Regions from separate parts of the Streptomyces sp. NPDC050422 genome, predicted to be linked through region 3. Evidence: riboswitches for the same ligand, from Rfam matches in the RefSeq annotation. Region 3 holds a riboswitch; each other region holds the start of a gene.
The links. Region 3 has a riboswitch for cobalamin ahead of ACIBJG_RS07275 (ABC transporter substrate-binding protein). Riboswitches for the same ligand answer to the same signal wherever they lie in the genome.
Positions count from the first base shown of each region.

Region 1: linked by a shared signal. The riboswitch ahead of ACIBJG_RS31670 (cobalamin biosynthesis protein) and the one ahead of ACIBJG_RS07275 (ABC transporter substrate-binding protein) in region 3 are both predicted to bind cobalamin.
Region 2: linked by a shared signal. The riboswitch ahead of ACIBJG_RS15720 (ribonucleoside-diphosphate reductase subunit alpha) and the one ahead of ACIBJG_RS07275 (ABC transporter substrate-binding protein) in region 3 are both predicted to bind cobalamin.

Region 1 covers NZ_JBITIE010000023.1:74,835-78,004, reverse strand. The annotation lists gene ACIBJG_RS31680 (anion permease) at 1-1,223, shown strand, start outside; gene ACIBJG_RS31675 (hypothetical protein) at 1,249-1,506, shown strand; cobalamin riboswitch at 1,668-1,799, shown strand; gene ACIBJG_RS31670 (cobalamin biosynthesis protein) at 1,934-2,962, shown strand; gene ACIBJG_RS31665 (cobyric acid synthase) at 2,959-3,170, shown strand, end outside.
Region 2 covers NZ_JBITIE010000009.1:106,908-110,077, forward strand. The annotation lists gene ACIBJG_RS15720 (ribonucleoside-diphosphate reductase subunit alpha) at 1-1,614, opposite strand, end outside; cobalamin riboswitch at 1,754-1,885, opposite strand; gene ACIBJG_RS15725 (GNAT family N-acetyltransferase) at 1,933-2,445, opposite strand; gene mctP (monocarboxylate uptake permease MctP) at 2,566-3,170, opposite strand, start outside.
Region 3 covers NZ_JBITIE010000004.1:214,093-217,262, reverse strand. The annotation lists gene ACIBJG_RS07280 (FecCD family ABC transporter permease) at 1-184, opposite strand, end outside; gene ACIBJG_RS07275 (ABC transporter substrate-binding protein) at 244-1,311, opposite strand; cobalamin riboswitch at 1,347-1,534, opposite strand; gene ACIBJG_RS07270 (hypothetical protein) at 1,654-1,806, opposite strand; gene ACIBJG_RS07265 (acyl-CoA dehydrogenase) at 1,803-3,170, opposite strand, start outside.

The sequences.
Region 1 (3,170 bases), on a different contig from region 3:
TAGTGTTCGATTTCACGAACGGTTTCCACGACACCGCCAACGCGATGGCCACCACCATCTCGACCGGCGCACTCAAACCCAAGACAGCGGTGGCCATGTCCGCCGTTCTCAACCTCGTAGGCGCGTTCCTGTCGGTGGAGGTCGCCAAGACGATCTCCGGCGGGATCGTCAACGAAGACGGGCTCAGAACCGAGGTCATCTTCGCGGCGCTCGTCGGCGCCATCCTGTGGAATCTCCTGACCTGGCTGGTCGGCCTGCCGTCCAGCTCCTCCCACGCACTGTTCGGCGGCCTGATCGGCGCCGCGGTGATGTCGGCGGGCTGGTCGTCGGTCGACGGCGGCACCGTCGTCACCAAGGTGCTGCTCCCCGCGATCGCCGCACCGGTCGTCGCCGGAATCGCCGCACTGCTGGCCACCAAGCTGACGTACCGCATCGGCGGGAAGGTCACGGGCGGCGCCCAGGAGAAGGCCACCGCGAAGGGTTACCGCGCCGGCCAGATCGCCTCGGCCGGGCTCGTGTCGCTCGCGCACGGCACCAACGACGCACAGAAGACCATGGGCATCATCACGCTCGCCCTGGTCACCGGCGGCGTCCTCTCCCCCGGCTCCAACCCGCCGGTCTGGGTCATCGTGTGCGCCGGTCTCGCCATCGCACTCGGTACCTACCTGGGCGGCTGGCGCATCATCCGCACCATGGGCAGCGGCCTGACCGAGCTGAAGCCGCCGCAGGGCTTCGCCGCCCAGACCAGTGCGGCCACCGTCATCCTGGCCTCCTCGCACCTCGGCTTCTCCCTCTCCACCACTCAGTCGTGCTCCGGTGCCGTCATGGGTGCGGGCCTCGGCCGCAAGGGGGGCGTGGTCCGCTGGTCCACCGCCACCCGCATGTTCGTCGCCTGGGGCCTGACCCTGCCGGCCGCAGGTCTGGTCGGAGCGGGCGCCGAGTTCCTCACCAAGCAGGGCACCTGGGGTGTCGTGGTCGTCGCGGCGCTGCTGATCGCGGGCTCCGGTGCGATCTGGGTGCTGTCCCGCCGCAAGCCCGTCGGGCACGGGGACGTCGCCCCGGGCGGCCAGGACGCGGACGCCGAGCCCGCGGGCGTCGTCACCACCGCCATCGCGGCCGTCAGCCCGCCGCCCACCACGGCTGCCCAGACCCACGAACTCACGGCCACCATCCCGGCCCCCGCCGGACCGGTCACCGACCCGGCCCGACCCGCCACGGTCTAAGAGCCTCCGGTAAGGACAGATCCACATGAACATCGACTGGGCAGCCCTCGGCACCGTCTTCGGCGTCTCCCTCGTCGCCACCGTCGCGCTCGTGGGCCTCTTCACCCTCGGCATCGTCGGCCTCTCCAAGCAGCAGGAACCGGCCACGCAGGGCGGATCGGCGAGCGGTTCGGCAGGTGGCTCGGCGGGCGGTTCGCTCCTGCTGGTCCGCGCCGGCGCGTACGTCTGTTTCGGACTGTGCGCCGCGGCCGTGGCCTACGGCATCTATCTGATCGTCGCCTGAGCCCCACCACCCCCTTCCCGCTCATCCGCATCGGGCCGGACGCACCTCGTGTGCGTACCGGCCCGATGTGCGTCTCAGCACACTGCACCGTCGCAGGTCAACGGCGAGTTGACGGGTGTTCGCGGGGCGTGGTGGACTGCCGGAGCCATTACGGCGACAGCAGAGGAAGCCGGTGCGAATCCGGCGCGGTCCCGCCACTGTCACCGGGGAGCAGTCCCCCACCACGGAAGTCACGGTCCACGCAAGCGGACTGGAAGGCCGGGGGAACTGCGGATCCGGAAGCCAGGAGACTCTCGTCGCCGTCACGTCGAACCAGGGCGCGGACCCTGAGTGAGGACATATCGCCATGCCCGGCTGCCGTGCGTCCGTCCCTGTGCAACCCATCCCAGGTCCCCAGGTCCTTCGAGGCGCAACGGCCGGCTGAACCGTGCGTGCCGATCGCGTCTTCGCGTACGGCGCCACGGCCGGTCTGATCGGCGATCTGCTGCTCGGTGACCCCCGCAGGGGGCACCCGGTCGCCGCCTTCGGGCGGGCCGCGGCAGGCGTCGAACGCCGTCTGTGGCGCGACCACCGCGGGTGGGGCGCACTGCACACCCTGGTCTGCGCCGGAGGCGCCGCCGGGGGTGCCGCACTGGCTGCCCGTGCGCTGCGCCGCCACCCCGCCGCGTCCGTCGCCCTGACCGCCGCCGCCACCTGGTCCGTCGTCGGCGGTACGTCGCTGGGCCGCGAGGCCCGGTCGATCGGCGACGCCCTGACCGCGGGCGATCTCGACCTGGCCCGGGAGCGGCTGCCGCATCTGTGCGGCCGTGACCCGCAGTCCCTGGACGGTCCGCAGATCGCCCGCGCCGTCGTGGAGTCCGTCGCCGAGAACACCTCGGACGCCGTGGTCGGCGCCCTGGTGTGGGGTGCGCTGGGCGGCGTCCCCGGACTCGTCGGGTTCCGGGCCGCCAACACGCTCGACGCGATGGTCGGCCACAAGTCGCCCCGCTACCGGCGTTACGGCTGGGCCTCGGCCCGTCTCGACGACCTCGCGGGCTGGCCGGGCGCCCGGCTGACGGCCCTCCTCGCCGTCGCGGCAGGAGGAGACCCGCAGGGCGCGGTCCGGGCCTGGCGGGTCGACGCGGCCAAGCACCCGAGCCCCAACGCGGGCCCGGTGGAAGCCTCGTTCGCCGGTGCGCTCGGCGTACGGCTCGGCGGGACGCTCGCCTACGGCGGCCGGGTCGAGCACCGTCCCGTGCTCAACGGGGAGACGGGCCGTGCGGTGGAGCCCGCGGACATCGAGCGCGCCGTACGGCTGTCGCGCAGGGTCAGCGCGCTCGCCCTCGGCGTGAGCGTGGCGGCCCGGCTGGGCGCGGGGCTCGCGGCCCGGCGGATCGCCGGCCCCCGCACCTCAGCACTCCGTACGGCACCCCCTCGTACCGCAGCACCCCGACTCTCTGGACGGAGACCGACATGAGCGGCGGACTGCTGGTCGCCGGGACCACCTCGGACGCGGGCAAGAGCGTCGTCACCGCGGGCATCTGCCGCTGGCTGGTGCGCCGGGGCGTGAAGGTCGCGCCGTTCAAGGCGCAGAACATGTCGCTCAACTCCTTCGTCACCCGCGAGGGCGCGGAGATCGGCCGCGCCCAGGCCATGCAGGCCCAGGCCGCCCGGGTGGAGCCGAC
Region 2 (3,170 bases), on a different contig from region 3:
CAGGGCGCGGGCCTCGGGGGAGTCGAACGGCAGCCGCAGCTGGAAGAAGACGTCCTGGAGCCCCATGGCGCCCAGACCCACCGGCCGCCAGCGGGCGTTGGAGCGCCCGGCCTGCTCGGTCGGGTAGAAGTTGATGTCCACGACCCGGTCGAGGAAGGTCACGGCGGTACGGACGGTGGCGTCGAGCCGCTCCCAGTCGATCGTGCCGCCCTCGACGAACGCGCCGAGGTTGACCGAGCCGAGGTTGCAGACGGCCGTCTCGCCGTCGTCCGTGACCTCCAGGATCTCCGTGCACAGGTTCGACGAGTGCACGACACGGCCCGGTTCGGCGGTCTGGTTCGCGGTCCGGTTGGAGGCGTCCTTGAACGTCATCCAGCCCTGGCCGGTCTGTGCGAGGGTCCGCATCATCCGGCCGTACAGCTCACGGGCCGGCATGGTCTTGCGCGCCAGGCCCTTGGCCTCGGCGGCCCGGTAGGCGGCGTCGAACGCGTCGCCCCACAGGTCGACCAGTTCCGGCACGTCGGCGGGGGAGAACAGCGACCAGGTGCCGTCCGCGTCGACCCGGCGCATGAACTCGTCGGGGATCCAGTGCGCCAGGTTGAGGTTGTGGGTGCGCCGCTGGTCCTCGCCCGTGTTGTCGCGCAGCTCCAGGAACTCCTCGATGTCCGCGTGCCACGTCTCCAGGTAGACGGCGGCGGCGCCCTTGCGCCGGCCGCCCTGGTTGACGGCGGCGACGGAGGCGTCGAGCGTCTTCAGGAACGGCACGATGCCGTTGGAGTGCCCGTTGGTGCCGCGGATCAGCGAACCGCGGGCGCGGATGCGGGAGTACGAGAGGCCGATGCCGCCCGCGTGCTTGGACAGGCGCGCCACCTGGTGGTAGCGGTCGTAGATCGAGTCCAGCTCGTCCAGCGGGGAGTCCAGCAGGTAGCAGGAGGACATCTGCGGGTGCCGGGTGCCGGAGTTGAAGAGCGTGGGGGAGGAGGGCAGGTAGTCCAGCCGGCTCATCAGCCCGTACAGCGCGGCGACCTCGTCCAGGGCGCGCTCGGAGGTGTCCTCGGCGAGCCCGGAGGCGACACGCAGCATGAAGTGCTGCGGCGTCTCGATGACCTGCCGGGTGATCGGGTGGCGCAGCAGGTAGCGGCTGTGCAGGGTGCGCAGGCCGAAGTAGCCGAAGCGGTCGTCGGCGCCGTCGGCGAGCGACTGCCCGACCAGCGCGTCCAGGGCGGCCGCGTGGAGCGTGACGAACTCGGCGGTACGGTCCGCGATCAGGCCCTCGCGGTGCCCGACGGCGACGGAGGCGGAGAACGACGTCGCGCCCTGCCCGGCCGCCTCGTCCGCGATGGTGCGGGTGAGGAGGCGGGCGGCGAGCCGGGAGTAGGCGGGGTCCTCGGAGATCAGGCCCGCGGCGGCCTCGGTGGCCAGCGAGCGCAGTTCGGCCTCGTCCGACCGGGCGTTGCGGCCGCGCAGCGCGGCGGCGGCGACGCGTCCGGGGTCGGTGTCGGGCAGATCGGCGGTGAGGTCGGTCAGGGTCCGCAGGAGTACGGTCCCCGGTCCGTCGCTCGTGGTTCCCGTTGACTCGGCCACGGAAACCGGATCGGCTGGCGCGATGGTCACGCGGTGCTCTCCCTCGCTCGGCTCGGGGCCTTCGGGGGAGCGGGGGCAGCCGGACGGAGCGGGACCCGGCAGGGCAGCGCTCCGTGCGGCGTCCACCGGCCCATCCACGAGGCCCGGACGTCTGGGCATCCGGATCGGTCGAGCCGGATGCGCTGTCGGCAGGACCTCGGACTCGGGGGTGCGCAAATGCACACCGAATACACCGTTGCGGGACAGTTCCGGATTCGCACCGGATTTCCCTGCGGCGACAGCAGGCATGAGCATACATGTGGGGGCTGCCGGTTGCGGCAGCCCCCACATGTTGTGTCGTGCTCGCTGTTACGCCGGAGGGCGCAGCTCCAGACGGTACGTCAGCAGCTTCAGGTCCTCGATGGGGTTCCAGTCCTTCTCGGGGGTCCGTACGAAGCCGAGGCGCCCGTAGATCCGGTGGGCCCCGAGCATCGCCGGCTGCGTCGACAGGACGAGCCCCGTGACCCCCGCGGCGCCCCGTGCGCGGTCGATGCAGGCCCGTACGAGCGCCTCGCCCGCCCCGGCGCCGCGGGCCTCGCGGGAGACCGCCAGCATCCGGAACTCGGCCTCGTCCGCCGCCGCGATGTCGGCCCACGGGTTGCCCGGCGGGGCGTAGGTGACCCCGCCCAGGACGCGGCCCCGCGCGTCGGCCGCCACCAGCACCTCGGCCTCGGCGGCCCGGCGGGGTACGTCGCGCAGCTGCACCAGGTACGGATCGTCGGCACCGTAGTCCAGGAGCCCGTCGCCGAGATAGGCCTCGGCGGTGATCTCGCCGAGGAGTGTGTGCTCGGCGGGCTCGACCGGCCGGATCGCTATGTCCATGGGCGGAAGTCTGCCGCACGCGGGGGCCGGAGCCGCAAGGGTTTTTCTGCGGGACACGCGAACGGGCCGCCGCACCCCAGCCCGCAGGGGTGCGGCGGCCCGCTCACGCGTATCCGGCGGTCAGTGGCCGCCCGGCGCACCGGCGGTGGCCGGCGGGAGCTCCGCCTTCACGCCGGGGTCGCCCGCGTCCGCGGTGTAGTCGCCCGGGGAGGTCTCGTCGATCCCGGCGGGCGCCTTGACGGCGTTCAGGACGAACGTGAGGACGATGACCACCACGACGTTCAGCACGATGGCCGTCAGGCCGATGTAGCCGATCTCGCCGAGGCCCGGGATCTCCTTGGAGGACCCGCCGAAGTGCTTCTGGGTCGGGCTGGCGACCCCGTACGCGGCGAGCGTCCCGTAGGCCATGCCGACCGCCCAGCCCGCGAGCAGCGCCCAGCGGTGGAACCACCGGGTGAACAGCCCGCCGACCAGGGCCGGCATCGTCTGGAGGATCCAGATCCCGCCCAGCAGCTGGAAGTTGATCGCGACCGTCTTGTCCATGGTGAGGACGAAGGCGAGCGCGCCGACCTTCACCAGCAGCGACACCAGCTTGGAGACCTTGGTCTCCTGCGCGGGTGTCGCGTCGGGCTTCAGGAAGTCCTTGTAGATGTTGCGGGTGAACAGGTTCGCCGCGGCGATCGACATGATCGCGGCGGGCACCAGCGCACCGATGCCGATCGCGG
Region 3 (3,170 bases):
TGATGCCGTCGCGGATCGGGCTGAGCCGCGACTCACCGGCTCCGAGGTGGGAGGCGACCGTGGACCAGACGTCGGCGACGGAGATCCGGGCCGGGCCGATGGTGACGGCGAGGGCGACGGACAGGGCGAGCAGCAGGAGTCCGGCGGCCCACAGGAGCCCGCTGCGGATGCCCCGCGTGGACAGGACACCCCGGGTGCACCCAGCCGCGTCCTCGCGCGGTGGCGCGGCCTGTTCGCTGTCCGTCACCCCGCGAGCCCGAAGGTACGCAGCCCGGCGGCGACGCGTTCCACGCCTTCGACGGTCCGGATCGTCGGGTTCATGGCCTGGCCGCTGAGCAGCACGTAGCGCTTGTGCCGGACGGCGTCCATGTTCTTCGTGACGGGGTTGGACTCCAGGAAGGCGATCTTCTTCGCGGCGCTCTCGGCGGTCTGCGACTTGCGGGTCAGATCACCGATGACCAGCACGTCCGGGTCGCGGTCGGCAACGGTCTCCCAGTTGATCTGCGGCCATTCCTCGTGGGTGTCGGCGAAGGCGTTCTCCGCGCCGAGTTCCCGCGTGATGATGCCGGGCGCACCGCAGCAGCCGGCCAGGTACGGGGCTTCGGAGTTGGCGAACCAGTACATCAGGGAGGTGCCGGAGGCGTCGATGCCCCCGGTCGCCTTCCGCACCCGGGCGCGCAGCTCGGCGACGAGCTTCTCGCCGCGCCCGGGAACGCCGAACACCTTGGCCAGGTCGCGCACCTCGGCGTAGACGCTGTCCATGGTCAGGGCGCCGGTGCGGACGCCGTCGCCGTCCTTGCTGTTGTCCTTGGCGGTGCAGTCGGCGGGCGAGACGTACGTGGGGACACCCAGTTTCTCGAACTGCTCGCGGGGGGCGACACCGCCCTTGGCGAGGGTCGATTCGAAGGAGGCGCTGACGAAGTCGGGCTCCTGGTCCAGGACCTTCTCCGACGAGGGGCGGTTGTCGGAGATCCTCGGGACGCCCGCGTTGGCCTTCTCCAGCCCCTTCAGTACCGGATCGGTCCAGGTGGCCGTGGCGGCGAGCCGGCCGGCGAGGCCGAGCGAGAGCAGGATCTCGGTCGATCCCTGGTCGACCGGGACGGCGCGCTTCGGCGCCGCGTCCACGGTGACGGTGCGTCCGCAGTTCTTCAAGTTGACCGGATAGCCGTCGGCTCCCTGGGACTTGGCGGCGGTGCCGTCCTTGCCGCCGCCGCAGGCCGTCAGCAGGATCAGGGCGGCGGTGAGCAGGGCGGCGGAGCGGGCGCGGCCGGTTATGGGCGGCACGGAGTACCTCGGCGTCTCTGGGCCCATGCGCGGGGCCCGGTGTACGGAGTTCCGCGGCCCGGTACCGGACCGTGGGCGCCAGCAGGTCTTCGGACTCGGGTTCATGCGGACGGGACGCCTTCCCGGGAAACCGTGGGTCTCCCAGTGGCCGTGGCCCCGCCCGTCCCCCTCACCGCTGCGCGTCAGTTCCGGATTCGCACCGGATTCCCTGACCCCTACGTGGAGTTCGACTGGCTCCGGGCACGCTACCACGCACCTCCGCGCAGCTCAGCGGCAGTGCACCCCGGCGGTACGGGGCGGTGGGTGCGGCCGGGGCCGCGTGCCGCGCACCACCCCGGCCGCGGGGTGTCCGGGAGGCCCTCGCTCCGGTTACGCCTTGCGGCGAACCGATTCGCCACCACTGGTGAGCGGCCCCCCGCACCACCGTGAGAGCGCGGCGGCGGTGCCCCAGAAGGCCAGCAGGACGACACGCAGACCCAGCCGCCGGACCGCGTCCGCCGTCCGGTGCGGTGTGCCCGTCATCGCGCGCCCCCAGCCGGTTCCCGGGCCACGGTGGTGTGCCAGGCGGCGCCCGGGTCGTCGTACGCGTCGGTGTAGTGGGCTCCGGCGATGGGCCAGTCGGCGAGCAGTTCCCCGGGCAGTGCGAAGGATGCGGCCAGTTCCGGGAGATGGCGGCTCACCGCGGCGACCAGCTGCTCGGTGGCTTCGGTCAGTCCATCGACCTGACCGGCGGTCAGGTGGCCTGCGGCCAGTAGGTCGCCGCTGTTCCGGGCGACCCAGCGCAGCGCGAACAGCCGGGCCAGCTCACCCAGCCGCTCACGGGCCCCGCCGCCGGGCAGAGCAGCGAGCGCGTTCTCGTACGCGTGGGCCGCCTGCCGGTACGCATGGGCCTCGACGCCCCGCAGCGCGGGGCCGGACGCCGCGTTCCAGCGCTCCAGCGGGCCGCCGCCGGGGACCTGCGCCATCCGTGCGGCCGCCCGGGCGAACCAGATGCGCTCCACCTGGTCCAGAAGCCGTCCGAGGAACCGGAGGTCGGCGAGGTCACCGCTCGGAGGGCCGGCGGCGGGCTCCTCCTGCGGGGTCCGTGCCGCGTCGAAGAGCAGGCCGGCGGCCGCCCGGGAGTGGATGGCCAGATTGTCGCCCTCGGCGGTGATGGCGCCCTCGATCCCGGTGACGAGCTCGGTCATGCCGTTGTTCTCCAGCAGACCCTGGGCGCCGCACCGTTCCCGGCACTCGACCATCACGGACCGGGCCTGCCAGGTGATCCATCCCTTGGCGATGTCGACCAGCCGCTCGGCCGCCTCCCGCTCCGCGGGCGGCCGCGCAGCGGCCTTCTCCCACCGGTCGAGTACGCGCCGGTGCAGCAGGCTCATCGCGAAGACGGTGGCCATGGCCTCGGCGAGGGGGCCGTGGTGGCTTCGGTGGGCGACGACCGGCACCGGCGGCGCCGAGCGGCCCCCCGAGACGAGGCGGTGGCCTCCGTAGCGGACGGCGACGGCCAGCGTGGCGCGTGCGGAGCCCACCGCACTGGCGCTCATGCAGATCCGGCCCGTGGTGACTCGTCCGATCGAGGCGAGGAAGCGGCGCCTGCGCCCCTCGGTGTCGCTGCGGAACACCCCGTCGTCGCCGACCCGCCCCTGCGCGCCGCCGAGCAGCGCCCCACGGCCCACGAAGACCTGGTCGAAGGAGGTCAGGCAGTGGTCGACCGGACTGCCCATCCGGGCGGGAAGCCGGCGCACCCGGATCCCGGGCAGGGCCCGGGCCGCGTCCGTGAGCGGCACCAGCAGCAGGAAGACCCCGTGGTCGGAGCCGTCGACGATCAGCCGGGCGGCGACCAGCCCCGACTTGGGGCCGCCGGCCGGGCTGGTGTTGGGCATGAACTTCTG